DNA from 3 places in the Pseudomonas sp. AK106 genome. Region 1 is predicted to be linked to each of the others. Evidence: riboswitches for the same ligand, from Rfam matches in the RefSeq annotation. Region 1 holds a riboswitch; each other region holds the start of a gene.
The links. A riboswitch is a leader RNA that binds a small molecule or an ion and turns the genes downstream of it on or off. The one in region 1 is predicted to bind cobalamin.
Positions count from the first base shown of each region.

Region 2: it holds a riboswitch for cobalamin, as region 1 does, so the genes downstream of both, M1E04_RS14345 (CbtB domain-containing protein) here and cobO (cob(I)yrinic acid a,c-diamide adenosyltransferase) in region 1, are expected to answer to the same signal.
Region 3: it holds a riboswitch for cobalamin, as region 1 does, so the genes downstream of both, M1E04_RS11715 (ABC transporter substrate-binding protein) here and cobO (cob(I)yrinic acid a,c-diamide adenosyltransferase) in region 1, are expected to answer to the same signal.

Region 1 is NZ_CP096426.1:1,536,561-1,543,198, forward strand. It holds gene M1E04_RS06980 (DUF2066 domain-containing protein) at 1-44, shown strand, start outside; gene M1E04_RS06985 (AI-2E family transporter) at 99-1,172, shown strand; gene hda (DnaA regulatory inactivator Hda) at 1,389-2,093, shown strand; gene M1E04_RS06995 (NAD-dependent deacylase) at 2,102-2,875, shown strand; gene M1E04_RS07000 (C40 family peptidase) at 2,942-3,643, shown strand; gene M1E04_RS07005 (C40 family peptidase) at 3,731-4,267, shown strand; cobalamin riboswitch at 4,395-4,620, shown strand; gene cobO (cob(I)yrinic acid a,c-diamide adenosyltransferase) at 4,728-5,339, shown strand; gene M1E04_RS07015 (cobyrinate a,c-diamide synthase) at 5,336-6,637, shown strand.
Region 2 is NZ_CP096426.1:3,217,447-3,224,084, forward strand. It holds gene cobN (cobaltochelatase subunit CobN) at 1-576, opposite strand, end outside; gene cobW (cobalamin biosynthesis protein CobW) at 579-1,652, opposite strand; cobalamin riboswitch at 1,780-2,004, opposite strand; cobalamin riboswitch at 2,130-2,362, shown strand; gene M1E04_RS14345 (CbtB domain-containing protein) at 2,460-2,669, shown strand; gene M1E04_RS14350 (CbtA family protein) at 2,681-3,400, shown strand; gene M1E04_RS14355 (cobalamin biosynthesis protein) at 3,403-3,837, shown strand; gene cobM (precorrin-4 C(11)-methyltransferase) at 4,356-5,102, shown strand; gene nfuA (Fe-S biogenesis protein NfuA) at 5,182-5,775, opposite strand; gene M1E04_RS14370 (acyltransferase family protein) at 5,881-6,638, opposite strand, start outside.
Region 3 is NZ_CP096426.1:2,607,137-2,613,774, reverse strand. It holds gene M1E04_RS11735 (endonuclease/exonuclease/phosphatase family protein) at 161-910, shown strand; gene M1E04_RS11730 (hypothetical protein) at 923-1,087, opposite strand; gene M1E04_RS11725 (aldo/keto reductase) at 1,314-2,309, shown strand; gene M1E04_RS11720 (aspartate/glutamate racemase family protein) at 2,370-3,092, shown strand; cobalamin riboswitch at 3,313-3,506, shown strand; gene M1E04_RS11715 (ABC transporter substrate-binding protein) at 3,651-4,652, shown strand; gene M1E04_RS11710 (FecCD family ABC transporter permease) at 4,664-5,695, shown strand; gene M1E04_RS11705 (ABC transporter ATP-binding protein) at 5,692-6,498, shown strand.

The sequences.
Region 1 (6,638 bases):
AGCCGCCCGCTGTTTCCGACAGCGCATTGCACTTCCGTTGGTGAACAGGTTCATAACGACGTTGCACGAAGCACATCATCCTGGGGAAAGAGGCAGTAATGACTGATACGCGTCGTTGGTTCTGGCTGGGCGGGGTTGTCCTGGTCTGTTTGTTCGTCTGGCTGCTGCATTCGATTCTGACCCCGTTCCTGGTGGCGCTGCTGCTGGCGTACATGGGCGATCCGCTGGCAGACCGGCTGGAAAAGCTGAAGCTGTCGCGCACCATGAGTGTGGTGACGGTGTTTCTGTTGTTCACCCTGATCTTCATGGGCCTGCTGTTGGTGCTGGTGCCGATGCTGGCCAAGCAGCTTTATCGCCTGTACGAACTGGCGCCGCAGATTCTCGACTGGCTGCAGCACACCGCGATGCCGTGGGCGCAGGCCAAACTGGGGCTGGCAGAAGGGTTCTGGAAGTTCGACAAGGTCAAGGCGGCGATCTCGGAGCACATGGGTCAGACCGGCGACATCGTCGGCATCGTCCTGTCCCAGGCCACAACCTCGACCCTGGCGCTCATCGGCTGGCTGACCAATCTGGTGCTGATCCCGGTGGTCTGTTTCTACCTGCTGCGTGACTGGGACGTGATGATGGCGAAGGTGCGCAGCCTGCTGCCGCGTCATCGCGAGAAGAAAATCGTCGCACTGGCGGATGAATGCCATGAAGTTCTGGGTGCGTTCATCCGTGGCCAGTTGCTGGTGATGGTCGCGCTGGGCGTGATTTACGCCGCCGGCCTGATGCTGGTCGGGCTGGAACTGGGGCTGTTGATTGGTGTCATTGCCGGTCTGGCGGCCATCGTGCCGTACATGGGCTTCGTCATCGGCATCGGCTCGGCGATTCTGGCCGGTTTCTTCCAGTTCGGCGGCGACCTGTACCCGATGCTGGGCATCGTCGCGGTGTTCATGGTCGGTCAGGCGCTGGAAGGCATGGTGCTGACGCCGCTGCTGGTGGGTGACCGCATCGGCCTGCACCCGGTGGCGGTGATCTTCGCGATTCTGGCGGGCGGCGAGCTGTTCGGATTCACCGGTATCCTGCTGGCGTTGCCGGTGGCGGCGGTGATCATGGTCCTGGTGCGCCATGTTCATGACCTGTACAAGGATTCGGACATCTACGGCGGTCTGGACGACCTGGATCTCTGATTCCCGCGAATCAGGATTCGTGAAGGCGCGCGGTGTTCACCGCGCGTCTCTTTCCTCCACGGCATTGTCCCGTAATCCCCTGTCATACCAGTGACCTGCGCAAGCCTTTGATTTTGCTGGCGGTCTGCCGCATTGTGCGGCCAGCCCTGCGGGTATAGACTTTGCACACTTTTCACAGAGGCCCCTTGGCGGTTCGTCACGAACCGTTCAGCCAGCATGAAACCAGTTCAGCTGCCCCTGAGTGTGCGTCTGCGTGATGACGCCACCTTCATCAATTACTATCCAGGCGCCAATGCCGCTGCACTCGGCTATGTCGAGCGGCTGTGCGAAGCCGAGGCCGGCTGGACAGAAAGCCTCATCTACCTGTGGGGCAAGAACGGGGTAGGGCGCACGCATCTGTTGCAGGCTGCCTGCCTGCGCTTCGAACAGATGGGCGAGCCGGCGGTTTACCTGCCGATGGCCGAACTTCTCGATCAAGGTGTCGGCCTGTTCGATCATCTGGAGCAGTACGAGCTGGTGTGCCTCGACGACCTGCAAGCGGTGGTCGGCAAACCCGAGTGGGAAGAAGCGTTGTTCCACCTGTTCAACCGCCTGCGCGACAGCGGCCGACGCTTGCTCATCGCCGCTTCATGCTCGCCCCGGGAGCTGCCGGTCAAACTGGCGGACCTGAAATCCCGGCTGACCATGGCGCTGGTGTTCCAGATGCGCCTCTTGTCCGACGAAGAAAAACTCCGCGCTCTGCAACTGCGCGCGTCCCGTCGGGGCCTGCACCTCACCGATGAGGTGGGGCATTTCATCCTCACCCGCGGCAAGCGCAGCATGAGCGCGCTGTTCGACTTGCTTGAGCAACTCGATCAGGCATCGCTGCAGGCCCAGCGCAAGCTGACCATTCCCTTCTTGAAAGAAACCCTCGGTTGGTAAGCGAGTCCGTGGTCGATCCGGCCCTGGTCCTGCAAACCGCAGCAGCCTTGCGCCACGCCACGCGGATTTTGATCATTACCGGTGCCGGCCTGTCGGCGGATTCAGGGTTGCCGACCTATCGCGGCGTCGGTGGCTTGTACAACGGCGAGACCGACGACGGCCTGCCCATCGAAATGGCCTTGTCCGGCCCGATGTTGCGGCGTGATCCGGCGCTGTGCTGGAAGTACATCGCACAATTGAGCAGCGCTTGCCTGGGCGGACGTCCCAATGCGGCGCACTACGCCATCGCTGAATTGCAGCGGCGCAAGCCGGAGTGCTGGGTATTGACGCAAAACGTCGACGGCTATCACAGGGCGGCGGGCAGTCCGCCAGAGCGGTTGATCGAGATCCACGGACAGCTGGCGCCGCTGTACTGTCAATCTTGTGGCGCCGTAGATCCGCAGTTAAGCGAGCACCTTAGTCGACCACTGCCACCGCTGTGCCCCCGCTGTAGTGGCGTTTTGAGGCCATCGGTGGTGTTGTTTCAGGAGATGTTGCCGGAGTTGGCATTGAATGTGCTTCAGGAGGAGATGGCAAAAGGTTTTGACGCTGTGCTCAGCATCGGAACCACTGCCAGCTTCCCGTACATTCATGAGCCCATGCTGCGCGCTCGGGTGACGGGCGGCTTTACTGCCGAGATAAACCCTTCGCCGACCGATCATTCCGCGCACATGGATGCGTTTCTGAGGTGTAGAGCCTTAGAAGTGATGGACGACATCGTAAGTCACATTTGTTTCGATTGAATTTGCAAATGGGTACGATTGAAGGCATAGTCTCGGCTTCTTTACACTTCAGCCACGGTCGTGCACATGCTAAACCGCTTCGCACCCCTCGTGCCTCTCGCACTCGTCACGCTGTTGTTCGGCTGCGCGGCCCAGATGCCGACGTCGCAACAACAGTCGCAAAACCCCCAGTTCCGGGACTCTGCCACCGCTCAATCCGCCAGCAAGCGTGCTGATTACGCATCCTCCGTACTGGATGACGAAGTCGCTACCGAAGATGAACTCGCTCAATTTGCCGACAACAAGCCTTACCGCCTGCCGGTTCTGGCTGACAGCATCCTCGAACGCGGCAAATCCTTGATAGGCACTCGCTATCGCTTCGGCGGTACGTCGACCACCTCCGGTTTCGATTGCAGCGGTTTCATCGGTTATCTGTTCCGTGAAGAGGCGGGCATGAGCCTGCCGCGTTCTTCCCGCGAAATGATCAATATCGATGCCCCCCTCATCAAGCGCAATGACCTCAAGCCAGGCGATCTGCTGTTCTTCAGCACCGCCGGCCGCGGCCGTGTCAGCCATGCCGGCATCTATCTGGGCGATGATCAGTTCATCCACTCCAGCAGTCGTCGCAGTGGCGGAGTCCGTGTCGACAGCCTCGACGATGCCTATTGGGCCAAGACATTCATCGAAGCCAAACGCGCGCTGGCAATGGCACCTGTAACGGCATCGTCAACGGTACCTGCAACTACCACCGCGATGACCTCGACTACAATCAAGCGCCAGCACCGTTAATTCCGGGCGCGCAAAGGGCCTGACCCTCTTGCGTGCAATCCCGGCTCTCGGCAAAGTAAGCTGCACCCCGCACAGGTTGTCGTGTTTATGTCGTTAACGGTTCGCCTGATCGTCGCCTCCCTGGCTGTGCTGCTGGCCGCATGTTCCAGCACGCCACCGCCCGCTCCACGCAAGGTCGTCTACCGGCCTGTGGTGTCCGCTCCTCCCCAGTTTTCTTCACCGCTCGCCGACGACGTCCTGTTGCGCGCGATCGGCCTTGTCGGCACGCCCTATCGCTGGGGCGGCAACACGCCTGATTCGGGTTTCGATTGCAGTGGCCTGATCGGCTACGTCTACCACGACGCCGCGGGCATCACCCTGCCTCGGTCGACGCGGGAAATGATCACCCTGCGCGGGCCTGACATCGATCGCAGTCAGTTGCAGACCGGTGATCTGGTGTTCTTCGCCACCAGTGGCGGCTCCCACGTCAGTCACGCCGGCATCTACGTCGGGGAAGGGCGGTTCGTCCACGCGCCGGCCACTGGCGGCACGGTCAAACTCGACAGTCTCGACAAGCCGTATTGGCAAAAGGCCTGGCTGAATGCCAAGCGCGTCATCCAGCCATCGAACCTCGCCAGGCAATAGCGACTTCCTGAGCAATGTGCTCATCCGCTGTTGCTGGGTGAGCACGTATGCCTTTCAGGGTGAAATCCCGTTTAGCCGGAGGCGGTCTGCCTACGGTTCGATTGACGCTCCCGAGTCAACCCTCTAACCTTCGCGCCATGTTTCAGGTGCCCGGGACCCGTCAGGTCCGCAGGGTGAAACAGGGAAGCCGGTGCGATTGCTCGTGTGATCAATTCCGGCGCTGCCTCCGCAACGGTAGATGAGTCAAAGCCACGCACAATGCCACTGTGTTCGCTGAACATGGGAAGGCGCCTGGCCTGCCACGGTTGTGGCAACTCGTGAGTCCGGAGACCGGCCTGATCCATCGAAAAGCATCACGGAGGGCGATGCTCTGCTGCAGGCCGGGTTTTGCCCAGTGCCTGCTGACAGTCTTTGCCTGTGCCCTCCGTTTGCCACACTTGCCCTCAAGCGGAGAGCTGAGATGAGCGAATCCCCCGAACGTGACGAACGCCACCTGGCGCGCATGCTGCGCAAAAAGGCGGTGATGGACGAGCGCATTTCCAGCGCGCCCAATGAATGCGGGTTGCTGCTGGTCCTGACCGGTAACGGCAAAGGCAAGAGCAGCTCGGCGTTCGGCATGCTTGCCCGCGCCATGGGCCACGGCATGCAGTGCGGCGTCGTGCAGTTCATTAAAGGCCGGCACAGCACCGGCGAAGAGCTGTTCTTCCGCCGCTTCCCTGAACAAGTGCGTTACCACGTGATGGGCGAGGGCTTCACCTGGGAAACCCAGGACCGCCAGCGTGACATTGCCGCCGCCGAATCCGCCTGGGCCGTGACCCGTGAAATGCTCAAGGACGCCTCCATCGGCATGGTCGTGCTCGATGAGCTGAACATCGCCCTCAAGCACGGCTATCTGGACCTGGAGCAGGTGCTGAGCGACCTGCAGGCACGTCCGCCGATGCAGCACGTGATCGTCACCGGTCGCGGGGCGAAGCAGGAATTGATCGACCTATCCGACACCGTGTCCGAAATCGGCGTGGTCAAGCATGCCTTTCAGTCCGGCATCAAGGCGCAGAAAGGCATCGAGCTGTGAGTGAGCGCCCACCGCGGCACTGCCCGGCAGTATTGATCGCCGCCCCTGCATCCGGTCAGGGCAAAACCACCGTCACCGCCGCACTGGCCCGCTTGCATCGCAATCAGGGCCGCAAGGTGCGCGTGTTCAAATGCGGGCCGGACTTTCTCGACCCGATGATCCTCGAGCGCGCCAGCGGCCATCCGGTGTACCAGCTGGACATGTGGATGATCGGCGAGGACGAAAGTCGGCGCCTGTTGTGGGAAGCCGCCGCGGAGGCCGACCTGATCCTCATCGAAGGCGTCATGGGCTTGTTCGACGGCACCCCGTCCAGCGCGGACCTGGCCCGGCGTTTTGGCGTGCCGGTGCTCGGGGTAATCGACGGCACGGCCATGGCCCAGACCTTCGGCGCACTGGCGCTGGGACTGGCGCGGTATCAGCCGGATCTGCCGTTTGCCGGCGTGCTGGCCAATCGCGTCGGCACCGTGCGCCACGCGCAGTTGCTGGAAGGCAGCCTGACCGAAGGCCTGCGCTGGTACGGCGCGCTGTCCCGTGAAACCGGCATTGAGCTGCCCAGCCGGCACCTCGGCCTGGTTCAGGCCAGTGAACTGAATGATCTGGACATGCGCCTCGACACTGCTGCCAACGCGCTGGCCAGCACCTGCGACGCTACGTTGCCGCCGGCCGTGACCTTCACCGCGCCCGACTTCGTTCCCGCCGAGCCGTTGCTGACCGGCGTGAAAATCGCCATCGCCCACGACGAGGCGTTCGCATTTTTCTATGGTGCCAGCCTTGACCTGCTACGAGAGATGGGCGCCGAACTGTCGTTCTTCTCGCCGCTCCGCGACCGGGAATTACCCGACGCCGACAGCCTGTATCTACCCGGCGGCTACCCGGAATTGCATCACACGGCGCTGGCCGAAAACCACAGCATGCTCGCCGCGATTCGTGCGCACCACGCCGCTGGCAAACCCCTGCTCGCCGAATGCGGCGGCATGTTGTACCTGCTCGATGCCTTGACCGATGTCGACGGCCAGCGCGCCGAAGGGGTGGGCTTGCTCAAGGGTGAAGCCGTGATGCAGAAGCGTCTGGCAGCCCTGGCCCTGCAATCGGTCGAGCTGCCGGAAGGCACGCTGCGTGGCCACACCTATCACCATTCCCTGACCAGCACCGAACTGACCCCCATCGCCCGCGGCCTCAGCCCCAATGGCGGGCGCGGTGCCGAAGCGGTGTACCGGGAAGGGCGCATGACTGCGTCGTACGTGCACTTCTACTTCCCCTCGAATCCCCAGGCGATGGCGGCGCTGTTTTTGCCATGAG
Region 2 (6,638 bases), 1.7 Mb from region 1:
CTGCCAGCGGGCCAGGTCGGCGTTGGGGTTCTGCGGGTGATAAATCACGGTGCGCGGCAGGGTTTGCGGCTCGGCCCAGGGATAGTCACCGCCCAGCCAGCGCGTGGCGATGAAGCTGAACAGCGATAGAGCGTTGTGCTTGCCGCCCTGGCGCAGGTAGTGCCAGAGCCGCTCGCGGTCTTCGGCGGATTCGGTGCTCAGGCCGCTCAGCTCGGGGTCCGGCCGATCACAGCCGGGCACCAGAATCAGCTTGACGCCTTTGGCCGCCAGTTCCACCAGCCGCTCGACGCCGTAACGCCAATAGCCGATGCCGCCGTGCAGGGAAATCAGGATGACTTTGGCGTGGCGAAGCACTTCGTCGACGTACAAATCCACCGAGGCATGGTTCTGCACCTGCATCGGATTGGCCAGGCGCAGGCTCGGGTAATCGTCCGGCAGTTGCTGCGCGACTTCAGCCAGCAACGCCAGGTTTGAGTCGGCGCTGCACAGGATCACCAGCTCGGCGGGCGTCTGGCCCAGGTCAGCGATGCTGTCGTCGGGAACGAAGCCGCCGGGCTGTGTACGCAGCAGGTGCATGGTTAGCCTTTGATCGCGGAAACGGCAGCGCGCAATTGCGCTTCAAGAACGCCCGCGTCCAGTTCCTGGCCGATCAGCACCAAGTGGGTTTCGCGGGTTTCGTCTGACTTCCAGGCGCGGTCGAAATGCTTGTCGAACCGGGTGCCGACGCCTTGCACCAGCAGGCGCATGGGTTTGCCGGGAATGGCGGCGAAGCCTTTGACCCGCAAGATGCCGTGCTGGACGACGGCCTGGGTCAGCGCGTCGAGCAACAGCGATTCATCGGCCTGGGGCAGCGTGATGGAGATCGAGTCGAAGGCGTCGTGGTCGTGATCATCCGGATCGTCGCCTTCGTGGTGATCGTGGTGGGTCTTGCGGCCATCGATGTGCAGCTCGGACTCAGCGCCCAGGCCCAGCAGCACACTGATCGGCAGCTGGCCCCGGTTCGCTTCGACGATCTTCACCGCTGGCGGCAGTTCTTCGGCGACTTCAGCGCGGACGGCGGCCAGTGCGTCCGCGTCGAGCATGTCGGCCTTGTTCAGCACGACGAGGTCGGCGCTTGCCAGTTGGTCGGCGAACAGCTCATGCAACGGCGATTCGTGGTCCAGGTTCGGGTCGAGTTTGCGCTGGGCGTCGACCTGATCCGGGAACGCAGCAAAGGTGCCGGCGACCACGGCTGGGCTGTCGACCACGGTGATCACGGCATCGACGGTGCAGGCGTTGCGGATTTCCGGCCACTGGAAGGCTTGCACCAGCGGCTTCGGCAGGGCCAGGCCCGAGGTTTCGATGAGGATGTGATCGAGGTCGCCGCGACGGGCGACCAGTTCCTGCATCACCGGGAAGAACTCTTCTTGAACGGTGCAGCACAGGCAGCCGTTGGCCAGTTCGTACACGCGACCGACGGCTTCTTCTTCCGAGCAGCCGATGGTGCATTGCTTGAGGATGTCGCCGTCGATGCCCAGCTCGCCGAACTCATTGACGATGACGGCAATGCGTCGGCCTTCGGCGTTGTCGAGCATGTGCCGCAGCAAGGTGGTTTTGCCCGAGCCGAGAAAGCCGGTGACGATGGTGACGGGGAGTTTGGCCAGTGTTTTCATCGGTTGCCCTCAGGCATGCGGCGGGGCAACGAGGACGAAAACAGCGCAGGCCGGCAGAAACAGGCGCGCGGTTCGATTCGCCACCGGATCACCCCGCCCGGTTGTAGTGGAATTCCTCGGCCGCTCGCAGGCGGTCCGATTCGAGGCAGGTCTCCTGGCTCACGGCGGCCGGTCGCTGACAGGCATCGTCAGGCGACTGGCATTCATTGCGCCTTCCCGCTCGCGCAGTGGCTGTGCAATGAAGCGGTCCGTTTACAGTTGCGGGGGCAGCTGCGGCGTGAAACCGCATTCCCTTCTTAGCGCCGGTGGCTTTCATAAAAGCGGCCAGCGAACCTCAAGTGCGCAAGGCTACGCAGTGACCGCAGGCCGGTCAATCGCGCCGTTGCAATGATTGCCGCGCCAATTGACGCACCGATCACTGCATCGATTGACTTGCCGACTGACGGGTCGATTGACGCGCCAAACAGCCCGTGGTCTCCTACACACCTTGTTACGGGTGCCCTTCACAGGGTGAAACGGGAAACCGGTGCGTGCAGACCTTCGGGTGTGCATCAGTCCGGTGCTGCCCCCGCAACGGTAAGCGAGTGAAGAGTCAGATCCACTGTGTCCACAGCGATATGGGAAGGCGATTCTTGAAGGCGCGACGGCTGTGAAGGCTGTTACATGTGCCCCTCGTGAGCCCGGAGACCGGCCCGACAACGTTACATAACAACCCGCGGTGGGCGGGCGCTGTTGAGCACTGCCGGAATTGGCCTGCGGTGTCTTCGCGCCTTTCCGTCCGCTGAATCCACATCAGAGGGAAGCGCCATGTCCACCAGCACACCCCGCCAGACGTCCGGCACCACCACACACACCACGACGGCCGTTGCGAGCACGCAAAGCCAGCGCCTTGTCGCCGCCGTCAGCGCGATGTTTCTCGGTGTGTTTCTGGTGTACTTCGCCGGCTTCTCCCACATCGATGCGGTGCATAACGCGGCACACGACACCCGTCACAGCTCCGCCTTCCCTTGCCATTGAGACCCGCCGCCATGTTCAAGCGAATCGCGCAAACGGCCGGGTTCACCGGACTGCTGGCCGCCCTGTTGTTGACGTTGCTGCAGAGCTTCTCGGTGGCGCCGCTTATTCTGCAGGCGGAGACCTACGAGAAGGCGCCCGCCGTCGAGATGCATGAGCACGCCGACGACGCCATGGCGGCTCATGTCCATAACGAAGAAGCCTGGGAGCCGGAAGATGGCTGGCAGCGCGTGCTGTCCACCACCGGCGGCAATCTGGTGGTCGCGGTCGGTTTCGCCTTGATGCTGGCGGCGCTGTACACCCTGCGCACGCCGGCAAGTACGCGCGAAGGGGTGCTGTGGGGATTGGCCGGTTATGCGGTGTTTGTGCTGGCGCCGACCCTCGGTCTGCCGCCCGAGCTGCCCGGCACCGTCGCGGCGGACCTGACCCAACGACAGATCTGGTGGGTCGGCACCGCTGCGTCCACGGCTGCGGGCCTGGCGCTGATGGTATTTGCCAGACACTGGCTGCTGAAGGTCATGGGCGCGGTGATTCTGGTGGTGCCGCACATGGTCGGCGCGCCGCAACCGGCGGTCCATTCGGCACTGGCGCCGGAAGCCCTTGAAGCGCAGTTCAAGATTGCGTCGCTGCTGACCAATGCCGCGTTCTGGATCGCCCTGGGCTGGATCAGCGCCTGGCTGTTTCGTCGCAGTGAAACGCCTGCGGCGCACACGGGTTTGAACCCCGCGCTTTGACCGTGAATGACTCGTGCGACCGACCGCTGTGGGTGGTCGGCCTGGGCTGCCAGCGCGGATGCTCGGCGCTGGAGCTTCGGCAACTGATAGAGGATGGTTTGCGGGAGTGTCAGCTGGCCCCGGCAGACATTGCTGCCCTGGCGTCGATTGATGGCAAAGCCGATGAAGCGGGGTTGCTGGAACTGGGTCATGGGCTGGGCCTGACGGTCGGGTTCTTCAGCGCAGGTGACCTGGCGGCTTACGAGGATCAGCTCAGCCATCGATCCGAGATCGCTTTTGAACGCACGGGCTGCTACGGCGTGGCGGAAAGCGCCGCGTTGGCCATGGTGACGCGGTTGACCGGCTCGCCAGCGACATTGGTCATCCCCCGCCGAAAAAGCCCCCACGCGACATTTGCATTGGCAACCGCAACCGGCAGGGCGAGCGCAACCTCTTAGGACCGGCTCAAATTGTAGGACCGGCTTCAGCCGAGAAAGCGTCAAGCGTCACACTGCAAATATGAGGGTGTACATGCAGGCCCCTTCCCGGCTGAAGCCGGTCCCACGGACACACCGCGTACCCTCGTAGGACCGGCTTCAGCCGGGAAAGCGTCAAGCGTCACACTGCAAATATGAGGGTGTACATGCAGGCCCCTTCCCGGCTAAAGCCGGTCCCACGGACACACCGCGTACCCTCGTAGGACCGGCTTCAGCCGGGAAAGCGTCAAGCGTCACACTGCAAATATGAGGGTGTACATGCAGGCCCCTTCCCGGCTAAAGCCGGTCCCACGGACACACCGCGGACCCTCGTAGGACCGGCTTCAGCCGGGAAAGCGTCAAGCGTCACGCTGCAAATATGAGGGTGTACATGCAGGCCCCTTACCGGCTAAAGCCGGTCCTACAGAAGTAGGCCGCGTGCATTCAGCGACAAGCATCCGGCGAACCATCGTTCAAATGAATTCCAATCAGGACACCCCATGACCGTTTTTTTCATCGGCGCCGGCCCCGGCGATCCAGACCTGATCACTGTCAAAGGCCAGCGGCTGATCCGCTCCTGCCCGGTTATTATCTACGCCGGCTCGCTGGTGCCTGAGGCGGTGCTGGAGGGGCATCAGGCGATTCAGGTGACCAACAGCGCTTCACTGCACCTGGAGCAGATCATCGAGCTGATGAAATCCGCTCATGCACAAGGCCATGACGTAGCGCGGGTTCATTCCGGCGATCCGAGTCTCTATGGCGCGATCGGCGAGCAAATCCGTTGCCTGCGCGCGCTGCAGATCCCCTTCGAAATCATCCCCGGCGTCACCGCCACCGCTGCGTGCGCCGCGCTGTTGGGCACCGAGCTGACGCTGCCGGACATTTCCCAGAGCGTGATCCTGACCCGCTACGCCGACAAAACCGACATGCCCGAAGGCGAAAGTCTCGGCGATCTGGCGCGGCATCAAGCGACCATGGCGATTCATCTGGGGGTCAATAACCTGGGCAAGATCGTCGCCGAGCTGACACCGCACTATGGCGCGGACTGCCCCATTGCCGTGGTGCATCGCGCCAGTTGGCCGGACCAGGACTGGGTCACTGGCACACTGGCGAACATCGAGGAAAAGGTGCGGATCAAGGGATTCCGCCGCACCGCGCTGATTCTGGTAGGCAGAGTGCTGGGCAACGACGTGTTCAGCGAATCCTCGCTGTATCGCGCCGGCCACGCCCATGTGTTCAGGCCTTAGCCTGCGCCCGTCACGCTTACCGAGCGCCCATAAAAAAGCCCCGAACGCATCGGGGCCTTGCCTGCAACACAATCACTTCTCAGTAATACGCGTTTTCTTTCTGGGTGTGGTCGGTCACGTCACGCACACCGGTCAGCTCGGGGATGCGCTCCAGCAGCGTGCGCTCGATGCCTTCCTTCAGCGTCACGTCCGCCTGACCACAACCCTGGCAACCACCGCCGAACTGAAGAATGGCGACGTTCGCCTCCTCCTCTTCAACAACCTCGATCAAGGTGACCTGCCCACCATGACTGGCGAGACCCGGGTTGATCTCGGTTTGCAGGTAGTAATTGATGCGTTCGTTGATCGGGCTGTCGGCGTTGACCATCGGCACTTTGGCGTTAGGCGCCTTGATGGTCAGCTGGCCGCCCATGCGATCGGTGGCGTAATCGACAACGGCGTCGTCCAGAAACGCTTCGCTGAACGCGTCGATCCAGGCGGTGAAGCTTTTCAGGCCGATGGCCGTGTCTTCGGGTTTTTCTTCGCCTGGCTTGCAGTAGGCAATGCAGGTTTCAGCGTATTGGGTGCCAGGCTGGGTAATAAACACGCGGATGCCGATGCCGGGCGTGTTCTGCTTTTCCAGCAGATCGGCCAGGTAATCGTGGGCGGCATCGGTAATCGTAATAGCGGTCATGAAAATTCCTCGCAGACGTGGGGCGCAGTTTACGCCAATCAACTGCGCCTGACAAAGCCCTAGTGTTTTAGTCGGGTAAGTGACCCGACCGCTACCCAGTGTCTGTCAGGACAGCGCCGCCTCCTTGCTTGCCCGTCTCTGGTCCAGCCAGCCTTTCATGCGGCGGTACAAGCCCTTCTCGATCCATTCATAACTGAGCCACGCGCCGAGCGCGATGACCGGTACGCACACCGCAAACACCAGATACGGGTTCAGGCCGTAACGCTCACTGACCAGCCATCCCGCATACAGCACCAGCACGTGGAGCAAGTACACCGAATACGAGCAGTCGCCCATGGTCTTGAGCAGGCGATAGTTGCGCAGATAGGGTTCGAGGGAGATGCAGGCGACCACGATCACCGCGCTCGGCAGACCCCAGTTGATGATGCGCGGCGCCGGTTGCAGATGGTCGATGGTGAACAGCGCAGCGCCAATGGCCAGCAACGGCAGCCACAACCGCTCACTGATCCAGCCCCGGCGATACATCACACCCACGAAAATGCCGAGCAGGAACTCATAGACGATGTCATTGGCGTAGAACCGGCTGACCAGCCCCGAACGACCCAGCACGTCGGTGATGGCAAACAGCGCCGCTGCGAGAATCAACGGGCGCAGACGCTGTTGGAACAGGAACACCATCGAGAACAGCACGTAGAACAGCATTTCGTAGTTAAGCGTCCAGCCCACGTTGAGGGTGGGATAGAGGCCGTAGCCGCCCGGGTTTTCCGAGGGGATGAACAACAGCGACAGCACAAAGCTTTGCCAGTCGACGACTTGGTGGGGCAGCAGCGGCTGAGCGACAACCACCAGCAGGCCCATCACCA
Region 3 (6,638 bases), 1.1 Mb from region 1:
CACTAAATGTCTGTTGAAATCCCCCGGCTAGAGCCGGTCCCACCTAAAAGCTGAACTGCCGCCTCGCGCCCCGGTCGGAATAGCACATCCCCCGAACAGGAGTGAGGGCGTGACCCACGACCCCTCTGGCTCGAACGCTACCCCTCCGGACCCGGCCACGTTGCGCGAAGTCCACAAACTGCGCGTGCTGACCGTGAACACCCACAAGGGCTTCACTGCACTGAACCGGCGTTTCATCCTGCCGGAATTGCGTGAGGCCGTGCGCAGCACCGGTGCCGATCTGGTGTTTCTCCAGGAAGTCCTCGGCGGCCATGACCGCCATGCCGCCAAGTACGAAGACTGGCCCGACACGCCGCACTACGAATTTCTCGCCGACAGCATGTGGACGGACTTCGCCTATGGCCGCAACGCGGTCTACCCCGACGGTCACCACGGCAACGCGCTGCTGTCCAAATACCCGATCCTCCATTACCGCAATCTGGACATTTCCATCACCGGGCCGGAGCGCCGCGGCCTCTTGCATTGCGTGCTGCAGGTGCCGGGGCATGCGGAAGTCCATGCGATTTGTGTGCACCTCAGCCTGTTGGAGAGCCATCGGCAATTGCAGCTGAACCTGCTCTGCGACCTGCTTGACTCCCTGCCCGAGGACGCCCCGGTGGTCATCGCCGGCGATTTCAACGACTGGCAGCTGCAGGGCAACAAGCGCCTGCAGCGCTGCGGCTACCTCCACGAAGCCTTCGAGCGCAGTCAGGGGCGGTTGGCGAAGACCTATCCGGCGCGCTTCCCGATGCTGCGCCTTGACCGTATCTATTTGCGCAACGCCACCAGCCACCATCCGAAAATCCTCGGCACGCGGCCGTGGACGCATTTGTCCGATCACCTGCCGCTGGCGGTCGAAGTGCATCTGTAATGAGTTGCTTCCTTATTTATCCGGATCAATCAGGGGAACCGTGGCGTCGCGATCAAACTGGGAACCCGGGTCTTCGTTACCCGGATCCATATCGGCATCGAGTTCCGTTTCCGGCTCATCGGGCTGATGCCCAGGGTGCGGTGCAAGCGGTGCAGCATCGGGGGAGTGAGATTGCATGGCAGTTTCCTCGTTTCGGTAGGTTTGCTGAAGACTCTATTCAATGCGTGGAGCTTAGCAGGCGCCTCAGGTGCAACAAGACCGGTCGACACTATCAAGAACACCTATGGCAATCAGCAGTCAGTAAACAAGCCTCGCCGCCTTCGTCGCGCTGTTCCTTATCGGGCGAAGACGGCGTCATGAGCCGCGCATCCAGACACGCCTCACCGCACAGGAAAAAATCCCCATGAGTCTGCACGACAAGATCATCGGCCGCCTCGGCTTTGGCTCCGCGCCCTTGGGCAATATGTTTCGCACCATTGACGAAGACGAAGCGGCAGCCACCGTTCAATCCGCCTGGGACCAGGGCATCCGCTATTTCGACACCGCACCCATCTACGGCGCCGGCCTGTCCGAGCAGCGTGTGGGCAAGGCACTGGCGGGCATCCCCCGCGACCAGTACACCTTGAGCACCAAAGTCGGCCGGCTGATTTCCGATGAGATCGACACCGAAACGCGCAGTGGTCCGTTCGCCGAAGGCCTGAAAAACAAGATTGTCACCGACTACTCCGCCGACGCCACGTTGCGTTCCATTGAAGCGAGCCTGAAACGGCTGAACACTGACCGACTGGATATCGTGTTTGTCCACGACGTCGCCCAGGACGCCCATGGCGATGCCTGGATCGAGCATTTCAACATCGCTCGCACCGGCGCTTTCCGCGCCCTCACCCGCCTGCGCGAGGAAGGGGTGATCAAGGCCTGGGGCCTGGGCGTCAACCGCGTCGAGCCGTGCGAACTGACCCTGGATCTGGAAGAAGCCCAGCCCGACGGCTTCCTGCTCGCCGGCCGTTATTCGCTGCTCGACCATGACCAGCCGCTGCAAAGGCTGTTCGACAAGGCCCGCCAGCACAACGCCGAGTTCGTCGTCGGCGGGCCTTACAGCTCCGGCGTGCTGGTGGGCGGCAAGCATTTCGAGTACCAGGAAGCGTCCCAGGCGATGCTCGACAAGGTCGCGCACATTCAGGAAATCGCTCGGCAGTATCAGGTCGACATCAAGTCCGCAGCGCTGCAGTTCGTTCTCGCCAACCCCCTGGTGGCGGCGGTGATTCCGGGCGCGAGCCGGCCGTCGCGGATCATCGAAGACGTTACTGCGCTCAACGCACAGGTGCCGGATGGTTTCTGGCAAGCCATGCGCGATCAGGGCTTCATTGCCCTGCAGGCGCCGGTCCCCGGCAAAGACTGATATCGTGGCCAATGACGCCGGGCCAGACGCCCGGCTTTGTTCCCTGCGCGAGATCTGTCCATGCGAATTCTGATCGTCAACGTCAACACCACCGCATCCATGACCGAGACCATCGCCGAGCAGGCCCGCAGCGTGGCCTCGCCCGGCACCGAGATCATTGGTCTGACCCCACGCTTCGGCGCCGAGTCGGTGGAAGGCAATTTTGAAAGTTACCTGGCGGCCATCGCAGTGATGGACCGGGTCATGTCCTACGAAGGGCCTTATGACGCGGTGATTCAGGCCGGTTATGGCGAGCATGGCCGCGAAGGTTTGCAGGAGCTGCTCGACGTGCCGGTGGTGGACATCACCGAAGCGGCGGCCAGCCTGGCGATGCTGCTGGGGCACAAATACGCGGTAGTCACCACGCTGGACCGCACCGTGCCGCTGATCGAAGACCGCCTGAAGCTGGCCGGGGTGTACGAGCGCTGCGCCTCGGTGCGGGCCAGCGGCATGAGCGTGCTGGAGCTGGAGGAATCGCCGGAGCGTGCGGTCGAGGCCATCGTCGAGCAGGCCATCGAAGCGGTGAAACGGGACAAGGCCGAGGTGATCTGCCTGGGCTGTGGCGGCATGGCCGGGCTGGATCAACTCATCCGCGAACGCGCGGGCGTGCCGGTGGTGGATGGGGTCACCGCAGCGGTGGCACTGGCGGAATCGCTGGTGCGTCTGGGATTGAAGACCTCCAAAGTGCGGACCTACGCCACGCCACGGCCGAAGAAGATCGTCGGTTGGCCGTTTAAGCTCTAAGCCGGTGGTGTTGAGCTCACGCCGATGGCGCTGCAAACACATACCTTGTGGGAGCGAGCTTGCTCGCGAAGACGGCATTCCAGCCGTTGAAGATCAAGTGAATGTACCGCCTCTTCGTGAGCAAGCTCACTCCCACAGGTGTTGCGTCCGTCCAGTTACTGCGAGGTGCCAATACATCTCCGGCACACCACCGCTGCATTCGCCTCCACCCGCCGAATCGTTTAGTATCCCCGCCGCCGGTTTCCACTCGGAATTAATAGGGAATCCCGGGCGCGTCATCGCGCTTAAACGGAACTGTCCCCGCAACTGTAGGCGCCGAGCCCTGCTTCCTGTTTGCCACTGGGTCACCCCGGGAAGGCCGAAGCATGGCAATGAAGCGCCAGTCAGGAGACCTGCCGGCCAGCATATTCATTCACCGGCGGGGTGTCCGGGGAAGGACTCCCGTTCGTGCGTCGTTTCGCGCACGCTGTGCGCGCCCCCACTTTCAGGGCGCCTGCCGGGATGGACTTTCCAGCGCCTGCTTCGCCAAGCAATCAGGCTTTCTGGAGATCGCTGTTCATGCCGCTGCGCCGCCTCGCCGCCCTGTTCGTCACGCTGACCTTGCCCACCGCCGCGCTCGCGGCGTCGACGGCCTACCCCTTGACCGTGGACAACTGTGGCGAAGCGCTGACGTTCAACCACGCGCCGCAGAAAACCGTGACCATCGGCCAGGCCGCCACCGAAATGCTCTATGCCCTTGGCCTGGGCCCGAAGGTCGTGGGCACGTCACTGTGGTTCAACCCCGTCCTGCCCCAGTACCAAGCCCTCAACGACGGCATCGAGCGCCTGGCCGACAATGCGCCGAGCTTCGAATCGGTGATCGGCAAACGCCCGGATTTCGTCCCGGTGCAGTTTGAGTGGATGGTCGGCCCACAGGGCGCGGTCGGCACCCGCGAGCAGTTTCGCGATTTAGGCATTCCTACCTACATCCTGCCCTCCGATTGCGAGGGCAAGAACAACCGGGTCGGCGCCGACGGCACGCGCCTCGAAGCCTTCCGCATCGAAACGCTGTACAAAAGCCTCGGTCAGCTGGCGCAGATCTTCGATGTGCAAGACCGTGGCGAGCACCTGATCGCGGATTATCAGGGGCGGCTGGCCAAAGCTGTGGCGCAGGCAAAAGCCCATGCCAACCCACCCGTCTCGGCGGTGTTCTGGTTTTCCAGCCCTGACATCAACGTCGATCCGTACGTGGCCGGGCGCAAGGGCATTCCCAACTTCATGCTCGACACCCTCGGCATGCGCAACGTCATCGACTCCGATGAGGAATGGCCGACCGTGGGCTGGGAAACCATCGCCAAGGCCAACCCGACCGTGCTGGTCATCGCGCGCATGGACCGCCGCCGCTTCCCGGCTGACGATCACGAGAAGAAGCTGGCCTTCCTCCGCTCTGATCCGGTCACCCGCAATATGGATGCAGTGAAAAACAATCGCATCGTGATCATGGACGCCAGCGCCATGGAGTCCAGCGTGCGGCTGTTTGACGGTATCGAACAGCTGGCCGGGGCCACTCTCGCGCCATGACGTCTGTCGGCATGCTCCGGTCGAGCGTCGTCCGCATCTTCGGGCATGGCGCTTGGGCCATCGCATTACTGGCGTTGGCGGTGCTCGCGGGCGTGGCGATCGGCGAGACGTCGATCAGCCTGCCGGTGATCATTCAGGTGCTGGCGAACAAGCTGTGGGCCGCGGGTTTTCCTCTGGACCCGATCGATGAGGGCATTGTCTGGAATTACCGGCTGACCCGGGCCATCGTTGCCGCCACCTGCGGCGCAGGGCTGGCGGTGTCGGGCGTGGTTTTGCAATCGCTGCTGCGCAACCCCCTGGCCGATCCCTACTTGCTGGGCATTTCTGCCGGTGCTTCAACCGGCGCGGTCTTGGTGGCGATCATCGGCATCGGTGCCGGGACGATCTCCCTGTCCACCGGCGCCTTTGCCGGGGCGATTGCCGCCTTTGCGCTGGTCGCCCTGCTCGCCCGCTCCTCTCGGGGCCAGACCGCTGCGGGCCAGATCATCCTGGCGGGCATTGCCGGGTCCCAGCTGTTCAACGCCCTGACGTCCTTCCTGATCACCAAGTCGGCCAATGCCGAGCAGGCCCGCGGGATCATGTTCTGGCTGCTGGGCAATCTCAGCGGCGTGCGCTGGTCGTCGGTGGCGCTGTCGGTGCCGGTCGTGGTCCTCGGTTTGCTGGTGTGCCTGTGGCATCGGCGCGCGCTGGATGCGTTCACGTTTGGCAGCGATTCGGCCGCGTCCCTGGGCATTCCGGTGCGCCGGGTGCAGGCGGTGCTGATCCTCACCGCCGCACTGATGACGGCGGTGATGGTGTCGATTGTCGGCTCCATCGGCTTCGTCGGTCTGGTGATTCCCCATGCGGTGCGCCTGGTGGCGGGTGTGCGCCATGCCCGGTTGCTGCCCTTGAGCGCCCTGATCGGCGCGCTGTTCATGATTGCCGCCGATGTGCTGTCGCGCACCTTGATCAAGGGTCAGGTGTTGCCGATCGGGGTCATCACGGCGCTGGTGGGCGCGCCGGTGTTTGCCATGATTCTGGTCCGCGGGAATCGTCCTCGATGAACGCCCGCCAGGAGGTGTCCGGCGCCATGCTCGAAGGCAGCGACCTGAGTTACTCGGTCAAGGGCGCGCCACTGCTCAGCGGGGTGAGCCTGGCGATTCGGCCGGGGGAAAACCTGGGGGTCGTCGGGCCGAATGGCTCGGGGAAGTCGACGCTGCTGAAGTTGCTGGCGGGGATTCAAACGCCGTCCCAGGGCGACGTTCGCCTGGGTGGTCAGCGCTTGTCGGCGTTGAGCCGGCGAGACATTGCGCGGCAGGTGGCGGTGGTGGAGCAGCATGCGCAGACGGGGGATTCGATCAGTCTGTTGCAGGCGGTTGAGCTGGGCCGTACGCCGTGGCTGTCAGCGCTGGCGCCGTGGGGTGAGGTTGATGACCGGATTGTGGCGCAGGCGTTGGCGGATGTGAGTGTGCAGCATCTGGCGCATCGGGCGTGGCATACGTTGTCGGGCGGGGAGCAGCAGCGCGGGCATATTGCGCGGGCGCTGGCGCAGCGGCCGCAGGTGTTGTTGCTGGATGAGCCGACGAATCATTTGGATATTCAGCAGCAGTTGTCGATTTTGCGGTTGGTTCAGCAGTTGCCGGTGACGACGGTGGTGGCGTTGCATGATTTGAATCAGGCGTTGGGGTGTGATCGTCTGGCGGTGATGGACGGGGGGCGTTTGGTGGCGCTGGGTTCGCCGTTTGATGTGTTGTCGCCGGAGCTGTTGGGTGAGGTTTTTGGGGTGCGGGGGCATTGGTTGGTTGATCCGTTTGATGGGGCACACGTGTTGAGGCTGAGGGCGCCAGGATCAACGGCGTCGGCCTAACGGCCTCGTTTTCGCCTTCGGCGAGTTACTTGGAAAAGCACCCCAAGTAACCAAGGGTGCTTGCTCCTGGTTGGGCCCTTCGTTCCTCAGGGTTCCCTCACTCCGGTCTCGCTCCGTGGGCCCGCGCCGAACGGGCATCC